One region of the Chitinibacter fontanus genome, then DNA from elsewhere that is predicted to be linked to it. Evidence: predicted binding sites of a transcription regulator. Region 1 holds the regulator's gene; each other region holds the start of a gene.
The links. Region 1 encodes HrcA, which represses chaperone genes, less so after heat shock. Its sites were predicted from a motif close to ATTAGCACTCGNNNNNNNCGAGTGCTAAT; they were not measured.
Positions count from the first base shown of each region.

Region 1 (3,279 bases):
GCAGATGAACGTAAAATTAAACCATCCCGAGACTCAAGACTCTTTAATTGCCCAGAATAGTGAATAGTAATTCCTGCGAACAAAAAATTACTCGCAATGCATAAAAACAAAACGAGCAAAACAACTTCTAACTGCTTTAAAATTTTCATCAACCAATACCTAATTATCAGAAATAAACTAAAGCAACTTTTCACCCCAACGCAGTTTGGCTCTGAGCATATCGTAATAGCTATACCCATGCGGATGCAGAATCCGCAGCGAATTGGTGTAGCGGCGGATTAGCACTTTATCCATTTCCTGCAATTCAAAATCGGATTGATTGTCGAAATACACCCGCGCGTCTTGGCCGCGGGTGAGTAGGAATTCAACTTGGGCGTTTTCGGATACCACAATCGGGCGATTCGACAGTGATTGCGGGCAAATGGGCACCAAGGTAATCGCCGGTAGCGACGGGTGCAAAATCGGGCCACCGGAGGCGAGCGCATAGGCGGTTGAGCCGGTTGGCGTTGAGACGACTAGGCCATCCGAGCGCTGACTGTAAACAAACTGGCTATCGACAAAAATCTCGAACTCAATCATCGAACCAATCGAGCCGCGGCTAAATACCACGTCGTTGAACGCCAGCGAGGTATTAATCGTTTTGCCTTCACGCAAAATGCTGGCCTCAAGCAAGATGCGCTCTTCGGGCACAAACTGACCTGCCAGAATATTAGGTACTGCTTTCTCCATCTCATGCAATGGAATATCAGTCATAAAGCCCAAACGCCCCTGATTGATACCCATTAGAGGTATGCGATAGGGAGCCAATAAACGAGCGACTGACAGCATGGTACCGTCACCACCTAGCACAATTACCAAGTCGGCCAGCTTGCCGATATGATCGCGCTCTACGCATTGATAGGCGCTGATTTCATGCTCTTGCGCAATTTTACCCTCGATCAGCACTTTTACATCGCACGATTCGAGCAAGGCCGCAAGACGGCGAAGCGGGTCGCCCAATGATGGGGTATTGAGGCGGCCAACAAGGGCAATGGTTTTGAATAGGCTGTGCATGGCGTAGAAGGCTTGAATTTATCGGGTAACAGCCACACTAATATACCAAAGAACAGGTAAAATCTCGCGAAAATCGGTCAGCACGCAGCAATTGCGGCGTTAAAAACGGCGCAATAACTTTGTTGATTTGAATAAAACCCGGTTTTTGGTTATTTTCGACCCGTGCGGTCGATTTTCCGCTCGTTTTTGCTCGACCTCGTAGACCCTAGGTAAGCCATGCATCTGAACGACCGATCTCAAATCCTGCTCAAAACTCTGGTTGAGCGCTATATCGCCGACGGCCAGCCGGTAGGCTCGAAAGCCTTGTCGCAATTTTCGGGGCTGGATGTCAGCAGCGCAACGATCCGCAATGTCATGGCCGACCTAGAACATTTAGGCCTAGTCGCCAGCCCACACACCTCGGCTGGGCGAATCCCAACAGCACAAGGCTACCGGCTGTTTGTCGACACGCTGCTGGCGGTACAGCCGCTGGAGCAAATCCAGATCAGCCCCAAGCACGCGTTGCCCAATGATAATCCGCAGCACAGTATTTTGGCTGCCTCGCAATTATTGTCACAGCTAACACAATTTGCCGGCGTGGTAATGACCCCCAAGCGTAGCGAGCTACACCTCAAACAGATTGAATTTTTGCCGCTGGGCGATAAGCGCGTGCTGCTGATTTTGGTGACCAATGATGGCGACGTGCAAAACCGCATTGTGCAAACAGAGCGCCATTTTGCGCCCAACGAGCTGATCAACGCCGCCAATTTTTTAAATGAGCATTGCGCCGGCAAAACGCTGAGTAATCTGCTGGGCTGGCTGCAAAGCGATGTGATTCGCGTCAAGCAAGACCTCACTAGCTTGATGAATGCCGCCGTGGCGGTCAGCAGCAATCTCAATAGCGAGCATATGGTGATTGCCGGTGAGCACCAATTGCTCGGCCTGCACGATTTTTCCGGTGATATGCAGCGCATGCGCCAGTTATTTGAACTTTTTGAACAAAAAACCGCCCTATTGCAGTTACTTGAGCAAGGCCACCATGCCGAAGGTGTACAGATTTACATTGGTGGTGAGTCGGGCCTAGCGCCGCTCGATGAATGCTCAGTGATTACCGCGCCCTATCAAGTCAATGGCGAAGTCGTTGGCACGCTGGGCGTGATTGGCCCGACGCGCATGGCCTACGAGCGCGTGATACCGATTGTGGACATTACCGCCAAGCTGCTGAGCTCGGCCCTATCTAATTGACTAAATAATCAGGTGCAGGGGCCAACTGACCTGCACCCCGTTCAGCGCCAACGCACCGAACCCGCCCCCAACTACTGAGCGAACCATGAATTTCAAAACTCTAGCCGCAGCCCTTCTTCTTACCCTTAGCAGCACCGCCGTCTTGGCCGACGACGAATTAATCAGCCGCCCGGAAGTACAGCAATACATCAACAAAACCGCAATGGATAACGGCTTTACGCCCGAGGAAATCGCAGGCTGGCTGCAGCAAGCCGAATTTAAGGGCAACATTATTACGATTTTGGACAAACCCTCAACCAGCCGCCCATGGCATGAGTTTGAAGCCAATTTCGTTAATAAAACCCGAATTATGAACGGCGCCAAATTCTGGCGCGAAAATTCGATCTTGATTGGCGATATCACCCGCAAATACCAAGTCGCCCCTGAGGTATTGCTCGCCATCCTTGGTGCAGAAACCAACTACGGCCGATACACCGGCTCATTCCGGATTGTCGATGCACTATCAACCATCGCATTTAATTACCCACGCCGTGCTGAATATTTCCAAGGTGAACTCACCCAACTATTTTTGCTGGCGCGCGAAGAGAAAAAAGACCCACTGAGCTTTAAAGGTAGCTACGCCGGCGCAATGGGCTGGCCGCAATTTATGCCTACTTCGTTCAGAAAATTCGCACAGGATTGGGATAAAGACGGCTTTCACGACATCTGGAGTAACCCCGGTGATGCCATGGCCTCGGTGGCCAACTATCTGAATCAGCATGGCTGGCAAGATGGCGGAGATACCTACACCGCCGTCAACTTCAATGGCGACCCCGCCCAGTTGGTGGCCGATAAATTTAACCTACACTACACCGTGGACGAGCTGATTGCCAAAGGCGTAGCGCCAATTGCTGAAATCAACACCAAGCAACCTGCAGTGCTCTACACACTAGAGACCGAGCCGGGCTTCACCCAACACTTTTTAGGCTTTAACAATTTCTACGTCATCACCCGCTACAACAA
Region 1 covers NZ_CP058952.1:3,200,194-3,203,472, reverse strand. Annotated here, with positions in the region: gene HZU75_RS15260 (hypothetical protein) at 1-149, opposite strand, end outside; gene HZU75_RS15255 (NAD kinase) at 178-1,053, opposite strand; gene hrcA (heat-inducible transcriptional repressor HrcA) at 1,270-2,277, shown strand; gene mltB (lytic murein transglycosylase B) at 2,363-3,279, shown strand, end outside.

Region 2 (3,279 bases), 1.5 Mb from region 1:
TCGTAATCGCTGGTTGATTCTTCAACTTGTTTGCGGATCATGGCAACGCGAGTTTTGATCGCTTCTTCTTGGCCAGCGCCGTCGATGATTGTGGTGTTTTCTTTTGCCACTTCGATGCGTTTCGCTTGACCGAGCAATGACAAGTCCGCTTTTTCCAGTGACAAGCCAACTTCTTCAGCAATCACAGTACCGCCAGTCAGAATCGCGATGTCTTCCAGCATTGCTTTGCGACGATCGCCAAACCCTGGAGCCTTAACAGCTACAGTTTTCAGGATGCCGCGGATGTTGTTCACCACCAAAGTAGCCAGCGCTTCGCCATCAACGTCTTCAGCGATGATCAGCAATGGGCGACCCGCTTTAGCGACTTGTTCCAGTACTGGCAGCAAGTCACGGATATTGCTGATTTTTTTGTCGAACAACAACACGAATGGGTTGTCCAGCGCCGCGATTTGCTTGTCTGGGTTGTTGATGAAGTACGGGCTCAGGTAGCCGCGGTCAAACTGCATACCTTCAACTACGTCCAGTTCATCTTCCAGACCTGAGCCGTCTTCAACGGTGATCACGCCTTCTTTACCTACCTTGTCCATTGCAGCAGCGATTTTTTCTCCGATGATTTCATCGCTATTTGCAGAGATCGAGCCAACTTGCGCGATTTCTTTGCTGGTAGTACAAGGCTTAGCGATGTTTTTCAATTCGCCAACCAAAGTCACTACAGCTTTGTCGATGCCGCGTTTCAGATCCATTGGGTTCATGCCCGCAGCAACGTATTTCATGCCTTCTTGCACGATGGCTTGTGCCAATACGGTTGCAGTTGTTGTACCGTCACCCGCGATATCAGAAGTTTTAGACGCCACTTCTTTTACCATCTGTGCGCCCATGTTTTCGAACTTGTCTTTCAATTCGACTTCTTTGGCAACCGATACGCCGTCTTTAGTGATCGTTGGTGCGCCGAAAGAGCGCTCCAGTACCACGTTACGACCTTTAGGGCCCAAGGTCACTTTCACCGCGTTGGCCAATACGTTTACACCGTTGACCATTTTTGCGCGTGCGCTATCACCAAACAGAACTTCTTTAGCAGCCATTTTCAATTCTCCAAATTCATAATCAACCGGCATTGGGCCGGGAAACAATTTTTAATGTGGATTACTCAACGATCGCGAAGATTTCTTCTTCACGTACAACGACTAATTCTTCGCCGTCGATCTTCACGCTTTGAGCGTATTTACCGAGCAGTACTTTATCGCCAACTTTAACGGTCAGTGCTTGAACTGAGCCGTTTTCCAATACTTTGCCTGCGCCGACTGCAATCACTTCACCCATGTCTGGTTTTTCTGCCGCGCTGCCTGCCAGCAAAATGCCAGATGCAGTTTTCTCTTCAGCCTCAACGCGCTTGATCACAACACGGTCATGCAATGGACGGATTTTCATGGTGTTAAAACTCCTGAGTACAAGTTCGTTAATACAGAATTTGATATGGCACAGCGGGCTTTTAGCACTCGCTGTGCTTGAGTGCTAAATAGTATGGCTGAGCTTGGGCTTTTTCAAGAGGGAAAAAGCAAAAACTTTGGGTTGGGCAGCAGAATATGGAGTGATCGACTAAGGGGTTGGTGCTAATTAAGTCGCTCGGGGGTATGGCTTGCTAGCCTTTGTATTATTTGCTGTTTGAGTAAATACGCATGTAGGTATTTGCTGAGGATGAAGCAAGAAGCCTCAAATGCAAAAAAGCGCTAAGTTGCCTTAGCGCTTTTTTTGAAATTTTGGCGGAAGCGCAGAGATTCGAACTCTGGGGGGACTCACATCCCCGACGGTTTTCAAGACCGCTGCCTTAAACCACTCAGCCACGCTTCCGTACTTTGATTGTTGAATAAAAAAGCCCCGACTTGGTCAGAGCTAATTTATTTGATGTTCTTGGCGGAAGCGCAGAGATTCGAACTCTGGGGGGACTCACATCCCCGACGGTTTTCAAGACCGCTGCCTTAAACCACTCAGCCACGCTTCCGTTCTTGAACAGGTGCGCATAATATCAAGCTTTTTTAGCCTTGTCTCGCTTTTTTGCAAAAATTTTTAAAGTTTTTCCAAAACTGCGAAATTGGCTAACGAAGCGTTGGCAGTATGCTCGATCGCTGGCGAAAGCCGGATGCGATAAGTTTTGCCCTGTGCAGCAAGGCGAAACTCGCGGTTATCCGCAAAAAAGGCCTGCGGCAGTACCAAGAAACGATTTTGGTTGATCGTATTATTTTCGGGGGAGTAAATCCCAAAAAAACTGCGATTGCCTAGTAGCGGGGTGAGCTCAACTACAATGGGAGTCTGCGAAACGGTCTCTATCCCCACATTGACTTGGCCTTCACGAGTTTTGGTGATGCGGCGCACGATGCCGACCGAAACAGGGCTCATGCCGACGCCATCCATGCCGACAATTTCCCCAACCTGCAGTGCGTCTTCCCGATCTGAGTGGAAGTTGACGCCGATACCCGTTGCGCTTTCGTTATCAATAGTCCAACGATCACGTGAGTTTGCATCGGGTGGCGTGCCGCGCAAATGACTGATTACATCATCAAGCCCGCGCGTGACATTGATCGACTTTTGGGTCGCTCGGCGTTCCGATTTTCGTACTGGAGCAGGGGTGTCACGTGACCAGAGGTTGATCAGATGCTGCATCAGGTCGATATTGGCTGGTTGCCCCGAATCGACAGGTAGCCCCAATTGGGCCGCATCTTCACCTTGATTGAGTTTTTCAATGGTTTCTTTGATGTGCAGCACCAAGGTTTCGGTAAACCAGTAACGCCAGTTTTCGCCCACCATATCGCGGCGCAGTCGTTTTGGCGGGGTTGAACCAGCCACATTGATCGCAAACAGCTGGCGGTTGGGTTTGATCTGGGTTTCAAGATCCAGTCGGCTAACCCAGCGCTTGAGCCATTGCGTGACCAGTTCGATCTGTGCTGGCTGCATTTTCTCGGGGTGCGCCAGTGAGAGCATCATCAATAACATGTATTCACGGCGAACATCGGTGATTTCTGCTTCCGGGTAAGGTTGCAGCGGAGTCGCAGCAAAGCCTTCCTGTTCGGCGTACAAATACAAGCGATTGAGGTTGCGCCAGGTACGGCTATCTACTTCCATATAGCGCAGGTACGACCAGCGCGCTTGTTCGACAAAATACATCAGGCCGCGCAAGGTAAATACTTGTAAGTCTTTTTCAAGGCCGCGTGGCAGGCTTTGGCTGGCTTGTTTTACACAGAAACGGTAGGCATCGCCCATATCGTTCCAAAATGCCAGCAACGT
Region 2 covers NZ_CP058952.1:1,038,423-1,041,701, reverse strand. Annotated here, with positions in the region: gene groL (chaperonin GroEL) at 1-1,082, opposite strand, end outside; gene HZU75_RS04930 (co-chaperone GroES) at 1,144-1,428, opposite strand; tRNA gene HZU75_RS04925 (tRNA-Ser) at 1,759-1,848, opposite strand; tRNA gene HZU75_RS04920 (tRNA-Ser) at 1,910-1,999, opposite strand; gene HZU75_RS04915 (cyclic-di-GMP receptor FimW-related protein) at 2,065-3,279, opposite strand, start outside.
Region 2: the regulator HrcA is predicted to act here: its motif matches at 1,489-1,517, upstream of HZU75_RS04930 (co-chaperone GroES).

Region 3 (3,279 bases), 1.8 Mb from region 1:
CGGAAAGAAATTCATCGCACAGTGCATATTGCAGCAGGAGTATTGCTCACGGTGGCACTACTGGCAATTGTTTGGCATCAATACTCTGGTTAAGTATTATACCTTGCAGGCAATAAATGCCCCGAGCAAACGATCACTCTGCCGGCGACCTTGGCGTCGGCGATCTGACTCGGTACGAGTATCTAGCATCGAAACTACACGATATTGACGCCGTGTTTGCTGGCGCCGATCTGGATTAGTACGTCGTTCCACCCCGTTCCAGCGCGCAACGGCTCGCGTATACGAGGCTGATACATGCTCAGCACCAGCCTGATCTTGATCGGTACCGGCATCGCCTTGCTCAGCCTCGAGATGAGCATATTTCTGAATCTGATAGTCAGAGAAAATACGGTTTCTCGCATGGATCGAAGTTATTTTCATGTAAATAATTCATAAAATTCAAGCACTTAGATTATTATCGGCTAATCATCAAAATTCTTGAAGTGAACTCCCACACAAAAACAAAGGGAGGCCAAGGCCTCCCTTTTATCAATCGAATACGATTGAGTGCCGCAAATTAAACCATGGCGGGCAACAGCGCCTGCTTCATTTTTTGCAATGCTTTCGTTTCAATTTGGCGAATACGTTCCGCAGACACGTTAAACTCAGCCGCCAAATCATGCAGCGTTGATGATTCACCATCATCAGTTAACCAACGGGCTTCGATAATACGGCGGCTACGCTCATCCAATGCATCCAAAGCCGCGCCAATACCGACCGATTGCAACTCATCAAGGCGATTGCGCGCCAGAACCGCAGTCGGCTCGCTGTGGCTATCTGCCAACCAGTCGATCGGCGCATAACCTTCATCGTCGCCATCATCCGCCACCAAGGACACGTCTTGCCCAGTCATGCGGGTTTCCATTTCCAACACTTCTTCGGGTTTTACACCCAAATCGTCGGCAATTTCTTTGGCCTGTACATGGGTTAGCGCGGCAAAGCTAGACTTCATAGAACGCAGATTAAAAAACAATTTGCGTTGCGCTTTTGTGGTCGCAATACGTACCAAGCGCCAGTTGCGTAAGATGTATTCGTGAATCTCAGCTTTGATCCAATGCACCGCAAATGAATACAAACGCACACCGCGGCTGGCCTCAAAGCGTTTTACCGCCTTCATCAAGCCAATATTGCCTTCCTGAATCAAATCAGCTTGCGGCAGTCCATACCCACTGTACCCGCGAGCAATCGATACCACCACGCGCAAATGCGACAGCACCAGCTGACGGGCAGCGTCCAGATCATTGTGTTCTTGATGACGAATAGCTAAATCGTGCTCTTCTTCCGGAGAGAGCATCGGAAACGCGTTCACACGCTGAACATAACGCTCAATGCTGTCGCCAACGGATAAGGTTGGCAGCGTTAGTGCAGTACTCATGATTCGATCTCCTGTCCAAACATTCTGTGACGAGCTAAATATTAGCACTCTTATTGATAGAGTGCTAAGCCTCTTTAGAGTTCAATGATTGAATCACATAACGCCGTCATACTGCACTGTAATTATTACTATCTGATTGATAGGAAAAAGCTAAGCCCTCCCCAATAAAGAGCTTGGCGCGATATTCCCGGAGACGAGTGACTACCTGAAAAGCCTAGCTTGTGGCCTGGCACACACGATTTCGGCCTTCGGCCTTGGCTTGGTACAGAGCGCGATCAGCTCTGATCATCGCGTCTTGGACAGACTCTTGCTCGCCAACCATGGCAACGCCCTGACTAACGGTATATCCAAAACGGGTATTATTTGACTCAATGAGGACCCGGTTATTCTGAATAGCTAGCCGAATCCGCTCGGCAATGACAATGGCTTGGGTTAAGTCGGTATCTGGCAGTAACAAGATAAATTCTTCACCACCAGTACGCGCAATCAAATCGGTAGAACGCAAGGCCTCACCACACCAACGCGCTAGCATTATCAAGGCTTGATCGCCCGTTTCATGGCCATATTGATCATTGATCATTTTGAAATGGTCGATATCCATCGCAATCAATGACAGCGGCGATTTTTTGCGCTTCGCACGATCCCCTTCTTGTCTTGCGCGCTCATACAAGGCACGACGGTTTAGTAGGCCGGTCAAGGGGTCTGTACGCGCAGCGACTTCTAGCTGGGCAATCAACTCAGTGTTTTTATTAATGAGCTCAATCAAATTGTCATTCACAGAATTGAGCGCATTAGCGGTCATTTTTTCTGTGGTCAAATCCGTTGCCAGCTCAAAAAACACTTGCTCGGTATCAGCCGCCGACTTCAAGGCTATCAACAAGGAGCGCCCCCAATAGGGGCTTTCATCGGGACGTAGACCGGAGTATTCCAAACTCACCGGTGTACCTTGCTCCGCAAGAGTTAGGTAATAACCAATTTGCATTCCTTCGGGCTGCAACTTATATGCCGCCCGTGATTGGCCAATCAACACTTTAGCCGGCTGCCCTATGAGCCTGCCAAACTGATCACTTACATAAGTAAACCGCCCCTGCCTATCCATCATCGAAATCAGAGCATGATCTTGCAGGGCACGCAGCCAACTAGATTGACTATCAATCTGAGTTTGCAAGGTTTTATAGAGGTGTTTTTCATTGGAAACATCAATACCAAACCCCAAAATACCATTGAGCTCACCCGCATCGTTATAAGCACCCGCGCGATAGCAACGTAATGTTTTAACGACGCCCTCAACTTTAGGTAAAGTTAAATCGGCCCAACGAGCTTGCTGCCCAGCAAATACCGACATTTCCTCCAACTGAATCGACTCACACATCCAATCAGGCAACACCTCTTCATCCGAGCGCCCCAATAAACTCGCAACAGTGAGCCCTAAGTGCTGCGCATAAACCGGATTAACCCACACATAGCGTGCTTGCAGATCTTTTTGCCATGCGGCAACTGGCAATGCCTCAAGTAAGGCTTGGCTTTGAATTTGCGCTTGCAATGGGTGATTGTCGGTCTGCATAGCCGGCCTCAATCGTTAAACTCAACCACATAGCGATAGTAGTCGCTGCGGAAGTAGGAATAGGTCAATTCAAAGGCGCGGCCACTGGGTAAAAAACTCACTCGAGTTAAGCGCAGTAAGGCTTTACCCACATCAAACCCACACAATTGCGCCATCTGTTCATCACAAGAAAAGGCATCAATTTCCTCAATCGCTTTCGCAATCACCAATTGGTGCTCGTGCATAAATTGATAGAGCGAGGCTCCAATTTCATGTGGGTTTGGCACCAGACTCGAGGGTAAGCTCGTTGATTCATAACCAA
Region 3 covers NZ_CP058952.1:1,331,995-1,335,273, forward strand. Annotated here, with positions in the region: gene HZU75_RS17835 (protein MIGRI) at 1-93, shown strand, start outside; gene HZU75_RS06225 (hypothetical protein) at 97-420, opposite strand; gene rpoH (RNA polymerase sigma factor RpoH) at 557-1,414, opposite strand; gene HZU75_RS17635 (sensor domain-containing diguanylate cyclase) at 1,629-2,978, opposite strand; gene HZU75_RS06240 (GntR family transcriptional regulator) at 2,987-3,279, opposite strand, start outside.
Region 3: the regulator HrcA is predicted to act here: its motif matches at 1,455-1,483, upstream of rpoH (RNA polymerase sigma factor RpoH).